3 regions of the Labilibaculum manganireducens genome follow, and region 2 is predicted to be linked to each of the others. Evidence: riboswitches for the same ligand, from Rfam matches in the RefSeq annotation. Region 2 holds a riboswitch; each other region holds the start of a gene.
What was found. A riboswitch is a leader RNA that binds a small molecule or an ion and turns the genes downstream of it on or off. The one in region 2 is predicted to bind thiamine pyrophosphate.
Positions count from the first base shown of each region.

Region 1: it holds a riboswitch for thiamine pyrophosphate, as region 2 does, so the genes downstream of both, ACHZAX_RS10575 (class I SAM-dependent DNA methyltransferase) here and ACHZAX_RS08095 (sulfide-dependent adenosine diphosphate thiazole synthase) in region 2, are expected to answer to the same signal.
Region 3: it holds a riboswitch for thiamine pyrophosphate, as region 2 does, so the genes downstream of both, ACHZAX_RS02960 (TonB-dependent receptor) here and ACHZAX_RS08095 (sulfide-dependent adenosine diphosphate thiazole synthase) in region 2, are expected to answer to the same signal.

Region 1 is NZ_CAXXEE010000003.1:2,723,107-2,731,032, reverse strand. It holds gene ACHZAX_RS10600 ((deoxy)nucleoside triphosphate pyrophosphohydrolase) at 1-372, opposite strand, end outside; gene ACHZAX_RS10595 (C-GCAxxG-C-C family (seleno)protein) at 372-752, opposite strand; gene ACHZAX_RS10590 (hypothetical protein) at 1,097-1,516, opposite strand; gene ACHZAX_RS10585 (DUF6051 family protein) at 1,701-2,921, shown strand; gene ACHZAX_RS10580 (cysteine hydrolase family protein) at 2,967-3,527, shown strand; TPP riboswitch at 3,634-3,732, shown strand; gene ACHZAX_RS10575 (class I SAM-dependent DNA methyltransferase) at 3,852-4,553, shown strand; gene thiM (hydroxyethylthiazole kinase) at 4,566-5,360, shown strand; gene thiE (thiamine phosphate synthase) at 5,357-6,004, shown strand; gene tenA (thiaminase II) at 6,005-6,673, shown strand; gene thiD (bifunctional hydroxymethylpyrimidine kinase/phosphomethylpyrimidine kinase) at 6,670-7,482, shown strand; gene ACHZAX_RS10550 (TenA family protein) at 7,482-7,926, shown strand, end outside.
Region 2 is NZ_CAXXEE010000003.1:2,116,031-2,123,956, forward strand. It holds gene ACHZAX_RS08075 (LytR/AlgR family response regulator transcription factor) at 1-558, shown strand, start outside; gene ACHZAX_RS08080 (carboxylesterase family protein) at 702-1,565, shown strand; gene ACHZAX_RS08085 (flavodoxin family protein) at 1,731-2,366, opposite strand; gene ACHZAX_RS08090 (nitroreductase family protein) at 2,526-3,356, opposite strand; TPP riboswitch at 3,466-3,558, shown strand; gene ACHZAX_RS08095 (sulfide-dependent adenosine diphosphate thiazole synthase) at 3,616-4,386, shown strand; gene thiE (thiamine phosphate synthase) at 4,388-4,999, shown strand; gene thiC (phosphomethylpyrimidine synthase ThiC) at 4,999-6,273, shown strand; partial or broken gene ACHZAX_RS08110 (bifunctional hydroxymethylpyrimidine kinase/phosphomethylpyrimidine kinase) at 6,313-6,834, shown strand; gene ACHZAX_RS08115 (MutS-related protein) at 7,588-7,926, shown strand, end outside.
Region 3 is NZ_CAXXEE010000003.1:745,602-753,527, forward strand. It holds gene ACHZAX_RS02940 (monomeric [FeFe] hydrogenase) at 1-888, opposite strand, end outside; gene ACHZAX_RS02945 (CCA tRNA nucleotidyltransferase) at 1,012-2,460, opposite strand; gene trxA (thioredoxin) at 2,654-3,010, shown strand; gene trxA (thioredoxin) at 3,160-3,603, shown strand; TPP riboswitch at 3,693-3,789, shown strand; gene ACHZAX_RS02960 (TonB-dependent receptor) at 3,853-6,315, shown strand; gene pnuC (nicotinamide riboside transporter PnuC) at 6,370-6,960, shown strand; gene ACHZAX_RS02970 (thiamine diphosphokinase) at 7,014-7,631, shown strand; gene ACHZAX_RS02975 (hypothetical protein) at 7,895-7,926, shown strand, end outside.

The DNA.
Region 1 (7,926 bases), 610 kb from region 2:
TTGTTTTGCCAATTCAATATCAGCCGCCGCCCAGTCAATTTTATCTAATTCTTCAGGCTCAATCCATTTGTAATTTTGATGAACTTGAAGGATTAATTCACCCGACAGATGCTCAGCAAAGTAGCTAAGCAAATGAATTGGCTTGTTGCCATAATCAAATATGCTTTCTCCAAAATAGTCAAGAATTTTTGTTTCAATTCCAAATTCTTCAAACAGTTCTCTCTTTAGGCATTCCTGAGGTGTTTCATCAGATTCAATTTTACCACCCGGGAATTCCCATTTGCCGGATAATTCGTCATCCTTACTTCGTTGAGCAACAAATATCTTCCCGTTTTTAATGAGTATTGCGGCGGTAACTTTGATCGGTTCCATTAGTTATTGGAAGATAATGGCGTTAATTCTTCGAGTAAATCGGATGCCAGGCGCACCAAATTTTTGCAGGAAATGCTGTAGTTGAACTTGATGTCGAAACAGGTTAGGTGTTCTGATTTTTCTTGAAAACGTCTGGTGAATTCTGCTAATAATTCAGGCTTGTCTTTCAGTAATTCCAAAGCAGCATGATAAGCTCCGCAATTGCCGCCCTTTGCTTTTCCATTGCCATATTTCGAGCACTCATTTATCTCATCATTGGTAATCCTAAACTCTTCCTGAAAAGCTTTGTAGATTGCCTGAGCGCAGTTGTAATAACCAGGCGGTTTGTGAAAGTATTTCAAGGCTATATCGGCCTTTGTCTCTTTATTTGAAAAGCTCATTGATTAAAATATTGCTTTGATAACAGGCAAATGTAGGCTTTTCCAAAAATATTATTCAAATATTAGTATGCTTCTTCAACATATATGAGAAAAAAGAATGGTATTGCTGATTTTATAATGGAGAAAATCAGTGAACAAAGTAGGGGGATTTTGGCTTGTGTTTTTATTCCTGTGATTAGAAGGATATGTATTTTATTAAAAGTGCGCAGTCATTTGGAAGGTTAACAGTAAGACGTGAAATATATCACGTCTTATTTTTTCACAAAAAGATTCTAATTAAAATTAATGCTATGACTACAATCGATTGACTTAAGGTCGTTTTCTTGAAGATTAAATTTCATGTTTTACCGCATTGATATATTAATTTTCTCTTTTAGTGATTTGATTTTAGATTCGTTGCTTAGCGAAAAAGTATTGGAATCTTTTTCTGTAAATTCCAGCAGTAATAACGATTTTTCGTAATAATTTAAGCCATTCACTTTATCGCCTTTTGCAATATTCAATTCTGCCTCAGCAAAAAAGAGCTCCGATAATATCTTTAAATGACTATTTGTGTAATTGTGCTTTGTAAGCAAATCTTCGGTAAGTTTTTCTTTTGGGAGATTTCTAAAGAATGAAGCATCTTCTTTCAGAAAATCACGATAAGCATTCTCTAATAATTTATGAGCTTGCGATAAGTCACCTTTTTTAATTAAACCTAAAAGGAGAGCGATTAAATCAGCAATCATTTCAAGCATTCGCATGATAAAGTCTTTCTGGTACATAATTTTGATTTGGAGTGGTTTTTTGTTTCGTAATTGTAAAAATAATCAGAAAAAATTAAGAAGTATATCTAATTACTGGATTGTTTTTTGTTAATCAGCGGTGTTTTTGTAAATTCGAATTTTGCTAACAGAATATGGCTGATTGTTTTCAGCAATCTATATCAATTCATTAAAGTTTATTATTATGTCATATGTTGATCGATGTCAAAAATTAAAATTGGCCTTTGATGGTGTAGAGTCAGAGTTTGACGGGATGGAATTTAGAGAGTATCAATTTCATTCTTTAGCACACGATATTTTACCAGGTAAAACCAACTATTATTGTGAAAGTCATAAGTTGGATCTTATCGAGAACATGTTTGCCCAAAACGAAATTGGTGAAATACAGGATGATGTGCATATGAATGATGTTGTTGTTGAGGAAAATAAAAACTTCAGTTATAATATTTTAAAACCAAAAGGGGATTGTAAAATAGAAAAACTAACATTTATCTTTCATGGCTTTAATGAAAAAACGTGGGATAAATATTTGCCATGGGGACAAGCTATTTGTGAGAAAACACAGAGTGCAGTTGTTTTTTTTTCGATCGCATTTCATATGCAGCGTGCACCAAAGCACTGGAGCGATAAAAAGGCAATGTTTGAATTGAGTAAAAAACGAAAAGCCCAATTTCCAAATATTATTGGTTCCTCATTATCGAATGTAGCCATCAGCATGCGGCTTCATTCCATGCCGCAAAGATTTATTTGGTCGGGTTTACAAACCTATTACGATATCATTCAATTTATTGAAGAGTGTAAAAGTGGCAAGCATGAACTAATAGATAAGGATTTTAGTTTTGATATTTTTGCATATTCTATTGGAGGTTTTTTGGCTGAAATTCTGAAGTTAACAAACCACAAAAATTATTTTAGTGAAACAAAATTGTGTTTGTTTTGCAGTGGTGCTGTATTTAATCGTTTGTCTCCTGTTTCTAAATTTATTCTGGATAGTGAAGTTAATGTTACCTTGTATTCTTATTTGGTTGAACATTTCAGCAGTTTTTTAAAGAAAGATAATCTTCTGCATCATTACATTGAAGAAGATCACATGGAAGGGAAGGTGTTTCACACCATGTTGGAATACAAGAATATGAGACATTTTAGAGAAGCTTTGTTTAAAAAAGCCGAAAATCAGATTTACGCGATAGCCTTGAAAGGAGATTCTGTTTTTCCGACTTACGAGATTGAAAATACCTTGAAAGGAGCCTCCAGAGATATTAATATTACTGTAGAGGAGCTTGATTTTCCATATTCATATTCACATGAAAATCCATTTCCAATGAATAAGGCAGAGTCTGTAAATATTGAAGAAAGCTTGGATATTGTATTTAGTAAAGTTTGTGATTTTTTGAATCAGGAATAAATCTGATTATCAAATTAAATTAATCCTTTTTTAATACAGGTTGAAATGAAAAAAAATCAGACAAATTCCAGTGCTCTTCTAATCATCGACATGCAAAAAGGCTCGTTTACATCCGCAACTCCTCGTTATGACACAGAGGGAGTTGTGAAGCGAATCAATCAATTGGCCGCAAAATTTCGTGAATATGGGAATCCTGTAATATATATACAGCACAATGGTTCGAAGCAGAATTGTTTTGTGCCGAATACCGAAGAGTGGGAAATTCTGGATGAACTAAACATTGCTGAATCTGATTTGGTTGTATATAAAACGGCGAATGATTCTTTTTATGAAACCGATCTGGAGGAGAAATTGAAAGAACTAAACGTGAGCGAATTGGTAATTACGGGATGTGCGACTGATTTTTGTGTAGAATCCACAATTCAATCTGCATTGGTTAAGAATTTTAATATTACTGTAGTTAAAGATGCGCATACAACGGCGGATCGGCCCCATTTATCTGCAGAGAAAGTAATTGAACATTACAATTGGGTTTGGAGTGATCTGATTCCAACCAAAGGAAGGGTTGAAGTTGCTGCAACCGCAGAGATCTTATTTAATACTTAGGAAATATGCCTTCTCAAGAGAGGATTGGTGATTTGTTAAGTACTACAAACAGAAGTCAAAATCATTTGTTTTTAATACATTCTATTGTAAAATATTAATACCTTTGTCGTGTCATTAGGGGTGCTTGAGTATTTATTTGGGCTGAGACTTTACCCTTTTACCTGATCTGCATAATAGTAGCGTAGGGAAATGATTCGTCTGATTTTAAATTGCCTAAGTAATTAGATAGAACCGTTTCGTTATGTACGAGGCGGTTTTCTGTTTTTACAGCCTTTTGTTTTGCAGATAATTATAACTAATTATTTGACTAATTAAAAATAACAAATGAGTTCTAAATTTAATAAGTATGCATCAGATTACGATGCGTGGTTTCTGGAAAATGAAAATGTATTGTATTCAGAAGTAAAACTTGTTGCCCATTTTCTTGAAAATGCAGGAGATGTATTCTCTGTTGGCTGTGGAAGTGGCTTGTTCGAAACAATTCTTGAAAAAGAATTCAATATTTCGATAAAAAATGGAATTGAACCTTCGGAAGGAATGGCTGATATAGCTAGGAAACGTGGCCTTAATGTGGACATAAGCACTGCGGAGGAGATGGAGTTAGGTAAGGAAAACTACGATACAATTTTGTTTAATGGTACGCCAAGCTATATTAGCGATTTACAAAAAGCATTTAATAAATCTTACGATGCTCTACGTTCAGGCGGTAAAATTGTAGTTATTGATGTTCCCAAAGAAAGTTCTTATGGAGTTTTGTATAATCTGGCAAAAGCGTTAGGCACTTGGGAACACCCATTATTAGAAGGAGTTCACCCAAGAAACCCTTATCCTATTGAGTTTGTGAAAGTAGCTAATTGGAGAACCACTGCCGAAAAAGTGGATATGCTGAAGAAATCCAATTTTAATAATCTTCAATTTGCTCAGACATTAACCAAACACCCCATAAATTCCAATTTGGTGGCTGAAGAACCAATTAACGGTTTTGATTGTGGTGATTATGTAGCTATTTGTGCACTTAAAAACTAATCGGTTATGAAAATGAGTAATAAATTAATTGAAAATTTATCTGCTATCAGAGAGCAAGCTCCCTTGGTTCATAATATTACTAATTTTGTAGTGATGAATACGACTGCAAATGCTCTGCTCGCTATTGGTGCTTCTCCAGTAATGGCACATGCCTTGCATGAAGTGAAAGATATGGTAAATATTGCTTCAGCGTTGGTAATTAATATGGGAACTTTATCGGAAGAATGGGTTGAATCGATGATTGTTGCAGGTGAAAAAGCCCGGGAAAGAAAAATACCTGTTGTATTCGATCCTGTAGGTGCAGGTGCAACGCCTTATCGAACGTCTAGTGCATTGCGAATAATTGAAACGTGCAAGCCTAATATAATAAGGGGAAATGCTTCCGAAATAATGGCTTTAGTTGATCAAACAATGCTTACGAAAGGAGTTGATAGTTCTGTGGCTGCGGATGTTGCTTTAGAATCAGCTAAAATTTTGGCATCGGGAAACAATTGTGTTGTTGTTATAAGCGGTGAGATTGATTTTATTACTGATGGAATAAAAGTTGAATCGGTTGGTTTTGGAGATCAATTGATGGCCAGAGTTACTGGAATGGGATGCACAGCAACAGCAGTTTTGGGTGCATTTGCTGCAACAAATCCCAATACATTTCAGGCGGCAGTATTTGGGATGATGGTGATGGGAATTACTGGCGAATGTGCTGCGTCTAAGTCTATTGGACCTGGAAGTATGCAAATGCATTTTATTGATTGTCTGTACAGTTTATCTGAAATAGAAATTGAAAAAGCAACTTGTATTTTACAATGAGAAAGGAAGATCTAAAATTGTATCTTGTTACTGACAGTGACCTTGCGAACGGGAAACCTCTTGCAGAGATTATTGAAGCTGCCATTAAAGGAGGCGTGAGTATGGTACAAATTCGCGAAAAGAATTCGACGACTAGAGAATTCTATGAATTGGTAATGTCGGTAAAACACATTTTAAAAGTTTACAATGTACCATTAATTGTTAATGATAGGTTGGATATTGCCTTGGCTGTTGATGCGGATGGTTTACATATAGGACAGAGTGATTTGCCCTATAAGGAAGCTAGAAAAATTCTAGGATTCGATAAGATCATTGGATTATCCGTGGAGAGTATCGAACAGGCAAGAGAGGCAAATGATTTGGATGTAGATTACATTGGTTTATCGCCTGTCTTTTCGACGCAAACAAAGAGCGATATTGCTAAACCATTGGGGCTTGATGGGATAAAGGAGATTGCTTCTTTTTCAAAACATCCATGCGTGGCTATTGGCGGGATCAATAAGAATAATTTGGGAAGTATTATAGAGGCAGGGGCTGATGGCGTTGCTCTTGTTTCTGCAATAATTTCGCAGGAATATCCTGAAAAAGCAGCAAGAGAATTAAAAAAGATTATTGATAGTATAATGAATGAACACATTGAGTAAATGGACTGGAGTACAAAAGCCTGGGAATCAATTGAGGAAATCTACACACAAATATTGAACTTATCCTTTATAAAGGAATTGACTAGTGGTACGCTTGAACGGGAAAAATTCAATTTTTATTTGGAGCAGGATTCTATTTATTTGGCTGAATTTGGGAAAGTGCTGGCAGGTATTGCCTGTAAATTAGATAAGTCGGAGCATAGAAAGATTTTTTTGAGTTTTGCTCTTGATACGGTGGCTGTTGAACAGGCATTGCATCAGTTTTATTTGCAAAACAGGAAGAAAGTCGTAGAAGCTTCGCCTTCTTGTTTGCTGTATACCTGCTATATTCATAAACAATTGGCAACAACTTCGATCGAGGAGGCTGTTGCTGCTATTTTGCCATGCTTTTGGATCTACAAAAAAGTTGGAGATTATATTTTGGAAAATCAGATACCTGGTGAGAATCAGTACCAAAATTGGATTGATACTTATGGAGGAGATGAATTTTCGGAAGCGGTTGAGTTGGCTATTGACATTTGCAACGAATTGGCTAAAGGAACTACGATATGCAATCAAAATAAAATGATTGATGCTTTTGTAATGGCGTCGAAATTAGAATGGATGTTTTGGAAAAGTGCCTATGAAATGGAGGAGTGGCCTGTAAAATCAAATATAATTTATGTATGAAAACATACAATAGAGTTTTAAGTATAGCCGGAAGTGATTCCGGAGGAGGAGCTGGAATTCAGGCTGACATTAAATCAATTTCGGCTTGCGGTTGCTATGCTGCAACGGCAATAACAGCAATAACAGTTCAAAATACCTTGGGCGTGAGTAATGTTCATGCTGTTCCAGATCAGATTTTGCAGGAGCAAATTGAATCAGTTCTTTCAGATATTGGTGCCGATTCCATAAAAATTGGCATGTTGCATTCTTCAAATACAATTCTTGCTGTTTGCAGCGTTTTGGATCAATACAAGGGCATAAAGAATATTGTTTTGGATCCAGTAATGGTTGCAACATCGGGTGATGTTTTATTGTTGGATGAGGCGGTTGATACACTAAAAAGGTTTTTGATTCCAAGAGTAAGAGTGATAACACCGAATGTTCCGGAAGCTGAAATTTTATTGGGCCGAAAGATTGAATCTCAATCGGAATTTATTCCTTGCGCCAAGGAATTAGCAAATTTATTTCAGGTTTCAGTTTTGCTAAAAGCGGGTCACTTAGACGATGATGATTTAATTGATGTTTTTTACGATTTTGAAAATCAGGAGAGTATATCGATGAAATCCAAACGGTTAAATACAAGAAATACTCATGGAACCGGGTGTTCAATGTCATCAGCTTGTGCTGCTTTTCTGGCTCGTGGTTTCGATTTGCAAATGGCGGTACAGTTGGCTAAAAATTACATTAACAATGCAATTGTGGCTGGGGTTGATTACCGGATTGGTGAAGGGAATGGGCCTGTGAATCATTTTTACGAATACTGGAAGTAATGAAAACAAGAGGTCTTTTTATCCGGCAAGTTTGGGAGCTGGTTCATCCTACATTTCAAGAAATAACCTCATGTCGATTTGTTTGTGAACTAGCAGATGGTTCACTGCCAAAAAGTTGTTTTGCACATTATTTAACTCAGGATGTATTGTATCTTATAAAAGATGCAGAAGCTTTAGGGAATTTAAGTAAGCGGGCGACTATGGCAGAGGATCAATTGTTTTTTGAAGAATTGCGAAATGATGGTCTTCAAGTTGAGCTTGTGATAAGAGAAGAATACCTCGGTTATTACGAACTTCAGGAAGCAGCAAGTCAATCCAAAGCTTTCGCTGATTATTCCGATTTTTTACTAAAGCATTCATTGGAATCGCCTTATGAAGTTGCATGTGCAGCCTTATTACCCTGTTTTTGGATTTATGGAGCAGTTTGTGATTTTATAATTGCAA
Region 2 (7,926 bases):
GATCTTACAACACCTGTTATTTTCACTACAGCCTACGATCAATATGCAATTCAGGCCTTTAAACAATGCAGTGTTGATTATTTACTAAAGCCAATGGATTTTGAAGATGTGGAAGCAGCCATCACAAAGTTCGAGACAATGTTTCATGAGAAAGAATCTCTTGATTTTAGTGCTCTTCAGACATCTTTAAACAGCTTAATGACCGGGGATCAGTATCAGGAACGGTTCATGGTGAGCCGGGGAGACAGACTCAGTTCATTGGAAGTTGAAAAAGTGGCTTACTTTATGGCAGACGGCAAGGCGCTTTATCTATTTGGATTTGACGGGAACCGTTATCTTTTTGATGGAACTCTGACATCTTTGGAGAGCAAATTGAATCCGAAACGTTTTTTCCGGATTAACCGCAAATTTATGGTCAGCTATCAGGCCATTGAAGATATGCACTACTATTCAAAAAACAGAATAAAATTAAATCTCAAACCCAATCACGCGGAATGTATTGATGCCATTGTTAGTCAGGACCGGTGCACAGAGTTCAAGAAATGGTTAAATCAGTAAACCTAAAATACAGGGGTCTGCTAAAAAGTGTGAATTATTTAACACAGAGTCATTATTATAGTATTCTTTTCGTCTAAATGTGATTTCATCTCGTATTATTGCATAATTAAAATTTATTGATAATTATAAAATAATTTCGTGTCATGAAGAACTGTGTTCTTGTATCCTTTTGTATTCTTATTTCGTTTTGTTCCGCTTCTTGTTCCAGTGATGATAGTTTATCCAAAGCGGATTACTACAATCTTTCAAATTTGCCTTTAGATACCGGCGGAACTCATTCCAGTCACATATTGGCAGAAGCTAATGCTCCCTATGGTTACTACGTTTATCAACCCGCAGGATACGATGATGATAAGGATTCAATGTATCCTTTATTGATTTTCCTGCATGGTTCCGGTGAAAAAGGCAACAGCGCCAAACATCCTGAATATTTAGAGCGGATTCTTGTGAACGGACCTCCAAAAATGATTGAAAATGGAAGTTGGTCACCAAAATATCCTATGTTAGTGGTTTCTCCTCAATGTCATGACGATGGCTGGCAAGCTGACAAAATAAAGCGTTTTGTTGAATTCATCATAGAAAAATACAAAGTGAATGAACGCAGAATATACATGACAGGTATAAGCATGGGCGGTTTTGGATGCTTTAGTTATGTGGGAACTTATGGTGATGAGTCTCATATTACTGCTCTTGTGCCCATTTGTGGTGGTGGAAATACAGAACAGGTAGCAAAATTTAAAAACATTCCGGTTTGGGCATTTCACGGAGAAAGTGATGCGACGGTTGCACCTTCCAAATCAAAAAACATGATTGAGGCAATAAACAGTATCAATCCAACAGAAAAGCTAAAATTACATTGTACCCTGATGTTGCACATGACTCATGGACCTACACCTACGAAGGAACAGGAATGGGGAAAGAAAATGCAGACTACGATGCATTTAGTTCAGATATTTTTACATGGATGCTGGAGCATGAGAAAAAAGAATAAGTATTTGAAATTATAGATTAAAAAAAAAGAGGGTGTCCAAAAAGTATAGTTCCATTGTCATTCTGAGCTTGCCGAAGAATCTTTCACTCTGAAAAACAGATATTTCGACTTTGCTCAACATGACAATCCGATACAAAATATTACTTTTTGGACACCCTCTTTTTTTGTCGATGATACTTTACTATCGAATAAAGTTGGTATATATTTTTTTCTCCTGCACAGGAGCTTCTACCTTGTCTTTTCCTTGCTCAATTAATTGCAATAGATAAGTCATGTTCTTACCCAAAACTCTCATAATCTGCATGCCTTCTTCATCCTGTAAAACTTGCCCTGGAGTAGTTCCATGAATCACATTCCAATAATTCGAGGTCGGTACCATCATTTCTGAATAGTTGAGATAATTGTTCAGCTCGTTAAAGGTTGGCAAGCCTCCCGAACGCCGAACTGCAACAACCGAAGCGCCAACTTTGTGGCGAAACAAGTTGCCGTTTGCACCACTCACATAGAATGCACGGTCTAAAAACGATTTCATATTTGCTCCCAAAGATGCATAATGAACAGGTGAGCCAAGCAGAATTCCATCGGCTTCTTTCATCTTTTGAATCCAAATGTTTACATCATCTCCTTTAATTACACACTTTTCATCCTTGTTTTTAGCACACTGACCGCAGGCGGTACAACCTTTTACTCCTTTATTTCCAACAGACACGATCTCTGTTTCAATACCTTGCAGTTCCAACTGCTCTGTTACTAATTTAAGGGCATGGTAAGTGTTTCCTTCTTTTTTCGGACTTCCGTTAAATGCGACTACCTTCATTTTTTGAGTTTTATTGTTTTTATGATTTCAGATTCGTGGAAAATTGATTGGTTCACACCAATTGAAAGTGCAAAAATATGCAGGAACTGAATACAATTGTTTTAATAAAATGTTAATAGAATTAATCTATTGTGAAAATCCCTGAGGAATACAGGCATCTTATTTTTCAAGCTTTATCCGGTTCACTTTTAAGCCTTCCGATTGAATTCCCCGGGCATATTTTACGGCAGATTTACCAAACAGCATTACATAGCCAATGGTGTGATCTTTTGGTATGCCAATCAGAGTACGTAATTCAGGATCTATATCATCAATGGCCCATTTTACCATTCCGTTCCAAAGAGTACCTATTCCGTGTGAGTTGGCTATTAATTCAAAATAACTCAATGTAATTAAACAATCTGCCATTGGTGAAGCATCAGCAGATGGGGCTGAAGCAATAATCAAGTGCGGAGCATCTCTAAAAATCACATCCACACCTTTGGTTTCCCATAATTTCTGATAGGACAACAGGAATTGAAACCGCTTTTCCAGTGTTCCTGATTCTCTGGCATTTTTCAGTGAATTGTAGACTTTTAACCGGAATAAGTCCAGATCCTCTTTGTTGTCAATTAACGACAGTAAAACAGCATTGTCGTTATGTCCTGTTGGCGCATGCGCGGCCGTTTCAATCAGTTCCTGAATTAATTCCTTATCGATAGCTTCCTTTTTGTATTTTCTAATCGAGCGTCTGGTTTTTATCAATCTGCTGATTGCTTCAGGCTTTGGCATTTCACCTTTTGCCGAAACACTGTCTTCCGGTTTTTTTCCTAATATTGAAAGTGCTCCAGTCGGACAAATGGCTAAACAGTGCTGACATTTCAAACAATTCATCTCCTTTTCTTTTCGGATTACAGGCTTTGGATTCAATTCTATAATTCCAACCGGACAATCCTGTGCACAAAGACCGCACTCAATACATTTATCTTCCTCTATCTTAAAATCTAACATGGTTTGCAAGCTTATTATTTGCAGGCAAAGATAATTTATCCCGGGAATTAATCCGTAAAATATGCCAATGTGAAGAGCCTGTTCCGGTTTTTTATTTTACATTTGCATCTATATAAACTAGGGGTGCCTAACTTTAAGGCTGAGATCATACCCTTTACCTGATCAGGATAATGCCTGCGTAGGAAAGTAAAGAAAAGTCTGCTTTTTTGGAGTAGGACCGCCCCTGTTTATTACTATTATTCACTTAATAAGCAATAAAATGGAGCAAATTGTATCTGCCGGAATCGTTGATTCCTATTTTAAAAAACTCAAAGAAAACTTATCGGTTGATGTGGCAATTGTCGGAGGCGGACCTTCAGGCTTAGCAGCATCTTATTATCTCGCAAAGAAAGGTTTTAAAGTAGCCTTGTATGAAAGTAAACTGGCTCCTGGCGGAGGCATGTGGGGCGGTGCCATGATGTTTAATGAAATAATAGTTCAGAAAGATGCACTGCACATTCTTGACGAATTAAATATTTCCTACACAAACTATCAAGGAGATTATTACACGCTTGATTCTGTGCATGCAACTTCCGCTTTAATTTACCATGCTACCCAGGCTGGAGTAAAAATCTTCAATTGTTCTTCTATTGAAGATGTTGTTTTTCAAAATAACAGGGTATGTGGTGTTGTTCTAAACTGGGCTTCGGTTCGCCGGGAAAAAATGCATGTCGATCCTTTGGTGATCATGGCAAAAGCAGTGGTTGATGGCACGGGTCACGATTGCGACATTGTCCGCACCTTGGAACGTAAAAATGACGTGAAGCTAAACACAAAAACAGGTAAAGTGATGGGGGAATACTCTTTGTCGATAGATGAAGCTGAGCGAACTACTGTAGAAAATACCAAAGAAGTATACCCTGGATTGTATGTATCGGGCATGGCATCGAATGGTGTGAGCGGTGGTTTTAGAATGGGGCCTATCTTTGGAGGAATGCTTCTTTCCGGTGAAAAATTAGCTGGTTTGATTGCTGAAAATTTAAGTAAATAAGATGGAAGACTTTGGTTTATACATCATCATCACAAACCCGCAATCCTCTTACCGTTCTATTGCCGAATCGTGTGTAGAGCGGGGCGTTAAGATGCTGCAGCTGCGCGAAAAATCTTTATCCGACAAGGAATTAATTAGGCTTGGAAAAGAAATCAGAGACATTACAAGAGGAAGTGAAACCAGTTTTGTGATAAATGACCGAGCGGATATCGCAGCAATTTGCGAAGCTGATTTTTTACATCTCGGACAAGATGATATGAGTATGGAAGAAGCCCGGAAAATTGTTGGTGATATGAAAATTGGTTTGTCAACTCATTCCATTCAGCAAGTAAAGGAAGCGCTTGTTCAGAAGCCTGATTACATAGGTTTTGGCCCGGTATATCCAACCAATGCAAAAGCCAGGCCTGATCAACCTGTAGGCATTGAACAACTAAAGCAAGTATTGAATATGGCGACCATTCCTGTGGTGGCAATCGGAGGAATTTTTCCCGAAAACATACAGACTATTTTGAGCGCCGGGGCAAAAAACATTGCCATGGTGCGGCATTTTATGCAAACCGATCAGTTTGATGAAAGAGTTCTGGAGTTTACTAATTTAATAAACAAGAAATAATGATTACACAAATAGAAAAAGCCAAAGAAGGTATTATTACAGCAGAAATGAATATCGTTGCAAAAAACGAAAAAGTTGATGTTGAATGGCTGCGAAATGAGATTGCATTGGGGCGGATTGTAATTCCCAAAAACAAAAATCACGATTTTCCGGCTGCAGCAATTGGTAATGGTTTGCGGACTAAGGTAAATGCCAACATGGGCACATCCGAAAAGCATTGCCATTTTGAAGAGGAACTGGAAAAAATGAAAGTGGCTGTTCAATATGGTGCCGATGCAATTATGGATTTGTCAACGGGCGGCGATCTGCATATTATTCTTCAACGAATACTTAAGGAGTCTTCTGTTATGGTTGGAACTGTACCCATTTATGGTGTAGCTACACGTTTGCTGGCCGAAGGAAAAAAGATTAAAGAGCTCGATCCGGAAGATCTGTTTCGTGAAATTGAAATTCAGGCAAAAATGGGGGTTGATTTTATGACCTTACATTGTGGCATAACAAAGGTTTCTCTTTCCTTTTTGGAGAATGATAAAAGAGTATGCGGGATTGTAAGCCGGGGAGGAGCTTTGCTTAAGCGCTGGATGAAAGAAAACGGGAAGGAGAATCCACTGTATGAGCAATACGACAGGGTTTTGGATATCTGCAAACAATACGATGTAACCATTAGTTTAGGAGATGGTTTGCGGCCTGGAGCCGGTGCTGATGCTACCGATCGGGCACAAGTTGCAGAATTGCTGGTTTTAGGGGAATTGGTGGATCGCGCCAGAGACAAAGGCGTGCAGGTAATGGTAGAAGGCCCCGGCCACATGCCTTTGGATCAGATTGAAGCCAATATGAAATTGATGAAAAGACTTTGCAGCGAAGCGCCGTTTTACGTGCTGGGGCCTTTGGTTACCGATTCGGCTCCCGGATACGATCACATTGTGGGAGCAATTGGGGGTACGGTTGCAGCCATTCACGGTGCCGATTTTCTGTGTTACGTAACGCCTGCCGAGCATTTGTGCCTACCCGATGTTAAAGACGTAAAGGAGGGTGTAATTGCAAGCCGGATTGCTGCACATGCTGCCGATTTAGTGAATAATGTGGCAGGTGCCCGTCAGCGGGATTTAACGATTTCGAAAGCACGTTACGATCTCGATTGGGAGACAATGTTTACAAATAGTATTGATCCGGAATTGGCTCGAAAACGGAAAATGGAGTCGGAAAGCAGTGAAGAGGATCATTGTACCATGTGCGGGAATTTATGCGCAGTTAAAAATGATAAAAGCATGTAAGTAAGGATCTCAATTTTACTATAAGGAGGTCAGTTTAAGGATGATAAAATCAGGGAAGCCTTAATTGGTCAAAGCGAAGTTTATCATTTTGAAAAGAGGAGGAAGAATTTTGAATATCAACATGGAACCGGCTGTACTTTGTCTACTGCCGGTTCCTGTTTTCTGGGAGAAAATGAATCGATTCTAAATTCCTGCCGACTGGCTTCTGATTATTTAGACCAGCATTATTCCCTTTGCAGGATCAGTTTTAAATATGGCCGTTTTACTTTATATAAATGGGCATCTGCTTGCGTGGATGTCCATTTTAGCAAAATACAAAGCCCTCTCACTTTCGTGGATGTTCATTTCACACGCACACAATTGCCCCGGAGTTTCACAAATGCCCATTGTTGTGGCACACTACCTCTTCGTAGTTTCGAAAATGCTGGTTTTAGTCACTCACAATGCCCGTATTTTTTCGGGAATGCCCATTGTTGTGGCACACTACCTCTTCGGGGTTTTGAAAATGCTGGTTTTAGTGACACACAATGCTCATATTTTTTTGTGGATGCCCATTTTTGAGCCACACAAGCCCTTCGGAGTTTCAAAAATGCCGGTTTTAGTCACACAAAAGACCTGTATTTTTTTGTGGATGCCCATTTTTGTAACACACACATGCCTCGGAGTTTCGAAAATGCCACCCTCGTGTACTCTGTAAGTCCTGTATCATATGAAAACTTTCAATAACGATCTGTTAAATAATGATTCGAATGCCGATATCAACAAGGAGAGATGGATATATTCATGGAACTGTGTTAAAAGCTTTAATCAATAATTAAGTACGGTATCGTCTTTTTTGTTGTTTAATTCAGTTTCTCAGCCTTGCAATTTCCCTTCGATTTTGCAACAACAAGTGCTTCGAACACACTTTAGACCTTTAATTTGGCATCAACAGCCTTGTCGAAGGCCTTTTTCACCTATGAAATTGGCTTTGCAGTTGTGTTTGCCTAAAATTCACCCTAAGTTTTCTGATTACAGATGGGGAAGCCTAAATGTAAGATCTTAAATTAATGCTTTATTATGATTGGAATTGCGCATGATAATTGTGTGAGATTTGTTAGCTTTGGGATTGTTAAATGATATAGTAGAGATTTGAAAATTTACCTAAAACTATATGCAAGCAGCAGATGCTCTTGAATTAGAACAATACTATCATATTTACAATTGAGGTGTAAACGGGTGCGATTTATTTACATGTGAAGAAAATTTTGAATATTTTCTAAACCTGTTGAAAAATACATCGATCCTATTGCAGATACTTTTGCATGGGTGTTGATGCCAAATCATTTTCATATTCTGATAAAATTAAAAGAAGTAATTGTTTACAAACATTCAAACGCTGACAGATTCAAGGATACTGTCGGGTTTGAAACAGAAGAATATAATATTGCACACAATATGATCTTTAATTTCAAGAAAAAACAAGCCGAACAATTAAAAGCCTCCTTTGGGAAGCTGAAAGATGAATCTTATAATTTTGAATTGATCGAAAAATATTTCAGGAATAAAGAACATACTGAAACTCTTCAGGTGCTTTCCGATAAAACCTGTAAAGATTTGGATTTTGAGGAGCTGTTCATGTTTTTGGATCGAACCCATTCGAAACCTGGGCAA
Region 3 (7,926 bases), 1.4 Mb from region 2:
GCAGGAAGTTGTCATAAAAGGGGCTTTTGCTGCCAGACGTTCCAGTAATTCGTCGGCCTCATTTTCAGTAGTTACATTTGCACCTTTAGCAACTTCTATCACATCTGTAAAACCCAATTTCTTGATAGCACCCAATACATTCTCTATTTTAGAGTGGAATTGTCCAAGAACAGCAGGAGCAACTATGGCAACGGTTTCTTGCTCTTCCTCTTTTATGGATTTCATCACATCGATTATCTGAGAATTCTCCATGATTGAACCAAAAGGACAAGCCGTAATACATTTGCCGCAATCAATGCATTTATCTTCATCGATCCGTTCAATACCATACTCATCTTTGGTGATAGCGCCAACAGGACAAGCATTTTCGCAAGGTACAGGCATGTATATAATGGAATGATAAGGGCAAACACTCATGCAAATACCACAATTAATACAGGTTTTGGGATTGATTTGAGCCTGACCGTTTGCATTCCAGCTGATGGATTCCTTAGGACAGTTCATCATACACGGATGTGCAACACAACCTTTGCAAAGATTGGTTACGATGTAACTATTCTTTACACAAGAAGTACACGCCTCATCAACAACTGTCAATATTTTGTTGATTGGATTTTTTCTTTCAAGTGCTTCTTCAGCATACGAAGCCAGAGTTTTAAGTTCGTCTGTGTATTCATCCAAATCGAAACCTAAAAGCGGAATCAATTTTTCTTTAATGATTACACGTTCCTTAAAAATACAGCAACGATCAGATTTAGGGCTTCTGCGCGGGGCCATTTCAAGAGGAATTCTATCAAGTCCTTCCATTAATTTCCCTTCATTAAAAAGATCTGCCATTCTTGCCAGAAGATCTCTTCTGATTATCATTGTATTGTCAACATATGCCATTCCTGAATACTTTATTAGTGGGGTGCTTTCTTCTTTTTTTCAGGCCGCAAAAATAGATATTATTATTATATTTTATGATGCTGTTTAGCATGCAAAGGTTGTAAGTTAAAAAAAACCTTCGGACTAATCCAAAGGTTCTTTTTTGTTGCTTTTCTTTATGGGTTCAAGTCCCAGTTCTTTTCCTTTTTTCAGCATAAACTGATAGGCTGCATCATGTTCATTGGGAATTACTCCATCAAGAATAGCCTCCTTTATAGCCATTTTAATATCGCCAATTATTCTGCATGGCGATAAATTAAAAATATCAATAATTTCCTGTCCGTCAATTGGTGGCTGAAAGTTACGAACAGAATCCTTTTCCTCCACCTCTTTTAGTTTCCTTCGTACCAATTGAAAATTATCGAGAAACTTTTTCACTTTTTCTTCATTTTTAGAAGTGATATCGGCTTCGCATAATTTCATTAGTTCATCTACATCATCGCCGGCATCAAACAGCAATCTTCGGATTGCTGAATCGGTAACCACCTCTTGTGCCAATACGATGGGACGCATATGAAGAAGTACCATTTTCTGAACAAATTTCATTTTCTCGTTCAAGGGCAATTTCATTTTCTTAAAAATACCAGGCACCATTTTCTCACCAATAAAATTATGAGCATGAAACGTCCATCCAATTCCATCCACAAATCTCTTGGTATTCGGTTTGGCAATATCGTGCAGCAAAGCCGACCATCGCAGCCAAAGATTATTTGATTTTGGAGTTAATTGATCAAGAACCTCAAGTGTATGGTAGAAATTGTCTTTATGACTGATTCCTTTTCTGGTTTCCCGACCTTTTAGTCTAACAAATTCGGGAAATATTAATTTTAACAAGCCCGTTTCATCCAGCAGCTTAAATCCGATAGAAGGTTTATCTGAAAGAATTATCTTATTTAATTCCTCGATAATTCTTTCTTTTGTGATGATATTAATTCGATCTTTATTGGTACGAATAGCTTCAAGAGTTTCCTTCGATATTGTGAAGTTAAGTTGAGTCGCAAAACGTATTGCCCTCATCATTCGCAAAGGATCATCAGAGAATGTTATTATTGGTTCCATTGGTGTTTTAATGATTTTATTATTTAAATCATTAATTCCATTAAATGGATCGAGCAACTCTCCAAAATTATCCTGATGCAGGCTAAGAGCCAAAGCATTAATTGTGAAGTCCCTTCTTTTTTGATCGTCTTCGAGCGTACCGTCTTCAACAATAGGGTTTCTGGAATCCCGATTGTAAGATTCTTTTCTGGCACCAACAAATTCAATTTCCAGATCTTTGTACTTTAGCATTGCCGTTCCATAGTTCTTGAAAATGGAAACTTTTGATACTCCGGCTTCTTTTGCTGCTTTCTGGGCAAGTTCAATACCACTTCCAATAACTACAATATCAATATCTTTTGATTCCCGGTGTAAAAATAAATCTCTTACAAAACCTCCAATTACATAACTCTCGAGATTTTCACGGGTTACAATTTTGGAAATAATTGAAAATATAGGGTGTTTTAAATGTTCTTTCACTTTACTTTTTTTCAAACAGTTTACTCTAAATCATGTGCTTCAGGAGCCTAAATTCATAAATCCCTGATTCATTGCGCTGACAAAATTACAATTATTTAGATGGAATCTATAAAAACAAGCAAATTTTGAATTTGGCATACGAATTGTAAGATATAAATATGTATATTTATACATGTAGAATGATTGTATTATTTTAATATTGAAGGTTATGGTAGAACATTTGACAGTAGAAACATTTAAAGCGAAAGTATTCAATTTCGAACAAAATAAAGATTGGAAATTTGAAGGCAACCGACCTTGTTTGGTTGATTTTTATGCAGATTGGTGTGGGCCATGTAAAGCTGTTGCTCCTATTTTAGAGGAATTACAGGAAGAGTATGGTGATAATCTGGATATTTACAAGATTGACACTGAAAAAGAACGTGAGTTGGCATCAATGTTTGGAATTCAGAGCATTCCGTCTTTGTTGTTCATTCCTACAGACGGGCAGCCACAGATGTCACAGGGTGCTATGTCAAAAGAATCATTTAAGCAGGCATTTTCCGAGGTTCTTGGTGTAGGTTAATAATGTTTGCAGCTTAAAATTTTATTAAAGCTCCTGGATAATAATGATGGTTCTGAAAAAAGTATCATTTTTGTAAGAGAGTAATAATAAAAAAAGAAGTTGAACGAGGGGTTGTTCTTTTGTTGGGTTACCTCTGTAAAGAAACAAAGATGAAAAAAATATTTTTTGCATTGTTTGTAGCAATGATAAACTTAAGTGCATTTTCTCAGACAGCAAATGAAGTCATTCACTTGGATGATAATAGTTTTAAGGAAAAGGTATTTGATTTTACAAATAGTAAAGAATGGAATTTTAAAGGGGATAAACCTGTAATCGTTGATTTTTATGCAACATGGTGTGGTCCGTGTAAACGTGTTGCGCCTGTGCTTGAAGAGCTTCAAAAGGAATATGGACAGGACATTCAGATTTACAAAGTTGACACCGATAAATCACCAATGGTTTCAGGGGCATTTGGAATTAAAAGCATACCAAGTTTTTTATTTATTCCTGCTAAGGGAAAGCCAACAATGGCACAGGGAGCTTTACCAAAAGAAACATTTGTAAAAGCTATAAAGGATGTTTTGGGTGTTAATGCACCTGAATCAATTAAATAGGGTTGAAAAAAAGAAAGTTTAGGTTTTAGGAAGAGCCGGCATTTAGCCGGCTCTTTTGTTTTTGAACTATTTCCGATTACCTTTGTGGCAAAATCACAGTGGGGTGCCTTAAATAACAGGCTGAGATCATACCCTTTAAACCTGATCCGGATAATGCCGGCGTAGGGAAAATTGCGAATTAACTTTTCGCCAACCTGATCTTATTACAACCTCATTGCAATATATTATTAACGTTTTAACTTATAAACAATGTTTACAAGAAAGATGAACTGTGTTTTACGCAGAGCAGCAGTGTTAATTTTATTGCAATTTGTATGTTTTATTGGATTCTCTCAACTTACCTTAACCGGTAAAGTTACCGATAAAGCAGGAAAAGCACTTCCGGGTGCCACAATCGCAGTAAAAGGAACTTATTTAGGAACCGTTGCCAGTTCGAATGGTACATACAGGTTTCAGAATTTAAAAGAAGGAAACTACAGTTTTGTGGTTTCATTTTTGGGTTATGAAAGTGCTCAAAAAGAAGTGAAGCTGAGTAAGTCAGAAGAAATTGACTTTAATTTGGAAGCATCTGCCATTATGGCCGATGAGGTTCTTGTTGCTGCTACCCGTGCGGATTCAAAAACACCCGTTGTAGTGACTAATGTGAGTAACGAAGAGTTATCAAAGAGAAATTTAGGACAGGATATTCCTATGCTTTTATCGATTACGCCTTCATTTGTAACTACATCAGATGCCGGATCGGGTGTAGGTTATACCGGTTTTCGTATTCGAGGTTCAGATGCCAATCGTATCAATGTAACGGTAGATGGTATTCCTTTGAATGATTCTGAATCTCATGGTGTTTATTGGGTAAATATGCCTGACTTTACTTCATCTTTAGATGATATTCAAATACAGCGTGGAGTTGGTACTTCTACCAATGGAGCTGGTGCTTTTGGTGCGAGTATTAACATGCAGACACAGAATGTGAATGCTCAGCCTTATGCTGAAATTTCAAGTTCGGCTGGGTCATTCAATACATTCAAAAATACAGTTAAGTTAGGAACAGGACTTAAAAAAGGTTTTGCTTTTGATATGCGTCTATCAAAAATCACTTCTGATGGGTATATTGATAGAGCAAGTTCTAATCTTCAATCGGCTTATTTCTCAGCAGGCTATTTTGGCGATAGAACAAGTGTAAAGGCTAATGTTATTGTAGGGAAAGAAAAAACTTATCAGGCTTGGAATGGTGTACCTAAAGTTCGTTTGGAAAATGATGAAACTGGAATGCAACGTTATGCTGATCACTGGTTAGTTAGCCAGGAAGTGGTTGATCATATGATGGCTTCTGATTCACGAACTTATAATCAGTATACCTATAAAAATGAAACCGATAATTATTGGCAGAAGCATTATCGTTTATATTTAACACACTTGTTTTCGGATAATACCAAGTTCAATATGGCTTTTCATTATACACAAGGTGAAGGTTATTATGAGCAGTTTAAGAAAAATGACAAGCTGAAAGATTATGGTTTGGCTCCTATTGTTATTGGAACTGAAACCATCGAAAAAACTGATGTTATTCGTCGTAAATGGTTGGATAATGATTTTTACGGTACAGTATTTTCTTTTTCGAAGAAAATGGAGGGACTTAATTTTGTTGCTGGTGGTGGCTGGAACAAGTACGATGGTGATCATTTTGGTGAAATCCGATGGATGAAAAATGCTGGTGATGCATTTTTAGGTGATAAGTACTACGACAATAATGGTACTAAAGAAGAATATAATGCTTATCTGAAAGCAAATGTTGCCGTAGATAATTCGTTGAGTTTATATGCCGATATGCAATTGAGAGGTATCGATTATAAAATTAAAGGGATTGATTCGGATTTGAGAGATATTACTCAGAAACATGATTTTTTATTTTTTAATCCTAAAGTAGGCTTCAATTATGAGTTTAATGAGAATCACCGTTTATTCGCTTCGTTTTCTATAGCTAACCGTGAACCTAATCGAAGTAATTATATCGATATTGAAGAAGGAAAAGTTCCAACAAGCGAACGTTTGTATGATTATGAATTAACTTATAAAATTACAAAGGCTAATTTCCTTCTTGAAACTAACCTGTTCTATATGAATTATAAAGATCAGCTGGTTTTAACTGGTGGAGTAAATGATGTAGGTTCAGCTTTAATGATGAATGTTGACAGATCGTATCGTAGAGGTATAGAATTAAGTGTAGCAACGAATATCACAAAATCATTTTTATGGAAAGGTAATTTATCTTTAAGTGAAAATAAGATTAAAAATTTTACCGAAGGTGTTGAGAATTGGGATGAAGGTGGAAATTCATTGTTCTACTTAGGAAAAACCAATATCGCTTTTTCTCCTAATGTAATTGCTAATTCAATTTTTTCTTATAACAAATCAGGTTTTGGTGTTCAGCTTATTGACCAATATGTAGGTAAGCAATACATCGATAATTCATCAAATAATAATAGGAGTCTGGATGCTTACACGGTATCTAATATGAACTTTTCATATGAATTTAAGCCTGAATTTGCTGAGAGTATAAAATTCAATGTTTCGGTTAATAATGTATTTGATGCAGAGTACGAATCGAATGCATGGGTTTATTCATACATTTCAAGCGGTGAACGTTTTGCGATGGATGGGTATTTTCCACAAGCAGGAATTAACTTTCTTGCTGGCGTAACAGTAAGATTTTAAATAAATTTGCAGGGACACAGTAGGTTGTGTCCCTGCAAAATATATTCTAACAGCATGAATTGGATTGTTGATAATACCATTGAAATAATTGGAACCATTGCCGGTTTAATCTTTCTTTTTTTAGAAATCAAACAGAATAAATGGTTGTGGCCGGTTGGGCTTTTAACCTCGGTGATGTACATTTATGTGTTTTTTATTGCCAAGTTGTATGCCGACATGTCTCTTCAATTCTACTATGTTTTTATTAGTATTTACGGTTGGATTGTTTGGTCGAAAGGAGCTGGTCAGAAAGAAATTCCGGTGACCAAATTATCCAAAGGATTGTTTTTGATTCTTTTTGGAGCCAGCATGCTAATCTATGCTGTTATCTCATATATACTGGTGGCTCATACTGATGCTTCTATTCCATATTGGGATGCTTTTACAACAGCCTTGAGTATTGTTGCTACATGGATGCTGGCAAGGAAAATTTTAGAGCAATGGCTGGTTTGGGTAATTGTAAATGCGGTTTCTTTGGGGCTGTATATCTATAAAGGACTGTATCCAACTTCTGTTCTTTTCTTTTTTTATACTGTTTTGGCAGTGGTAGGATATATTCAATGGAAAAAAGATATGCTTTATACTGAAGCAATTTCCCGCGAATAATTACTTTTGTGTTTGGTAAAATTCAAATTCTGAAAGATTTAGATTAAGTAAGCATGCAAAAGAAAGCGGTAATTCTGGCTAATGGCTCATTCCCTACACACAAAATTCCTTTAAACGAATTAAAATCCTCAAAATATATTGTTTGCTGCGATGGTGCAATCAATAAATTGGATGAAGCTGGAATTGAGCCTTTCGCAATTGTAGGCGACCTGGATTCTTTAAATCCGGAAATGAAATGGAAATACCGCGATATCATTCACCATTTTGCCAATCAGGACAGTAATGATTTAACCAAAGCCATTAACTGGTGTCTGGAAAATAAATTTTCTCAGGTTATTATTGTGGGAGCAACCGGACAGCGTGACGATCATATGATTGGAAATGTGTTTTTACTGCCGCAATACGCAAAAAAAATTCGTGTGAGAATGCTTACCAATTATGGTTGTTTTACACCGCTTCTTCGTTCAAAAAATTTCGACAGTTACACTCGTCAGCAAGTTTCAATATTTTCTCCCAATTCGGAGACTTTAATTTCTACAGCCAACTTACGATATGCATTAACAGAGCAAAAACTGGAACTGATGAATCAGGGAACCCTAAATGAATCGATGGGGGACAGTTTCCGAATTGAATTTGAAGGCGGTCCGTTAATCGTTTATCAGGAATATTGAGATATCTGCATGATAGATAATTCTTTATTTTTTCTGAAATTCTTTTAAAATGCTTTGTTAGGTTTTTGTAAGTATTTGATTGTCAGGATGATTTGCTTAATATGTGTTTCAGTATAAAGATCTGAAAATAAGCACACTGCAAAACGATCTAATATCTCACATCTAAAATCTAACGATCTATTGCAAATGAAAAGCTGTTTTATAATATTCTTATAAACGAATATTCCTGTATATCTTTGCGACGCAAAAAACTAATACAATCTATGAAAAAAATTAACTACCTACTACTTTTAGC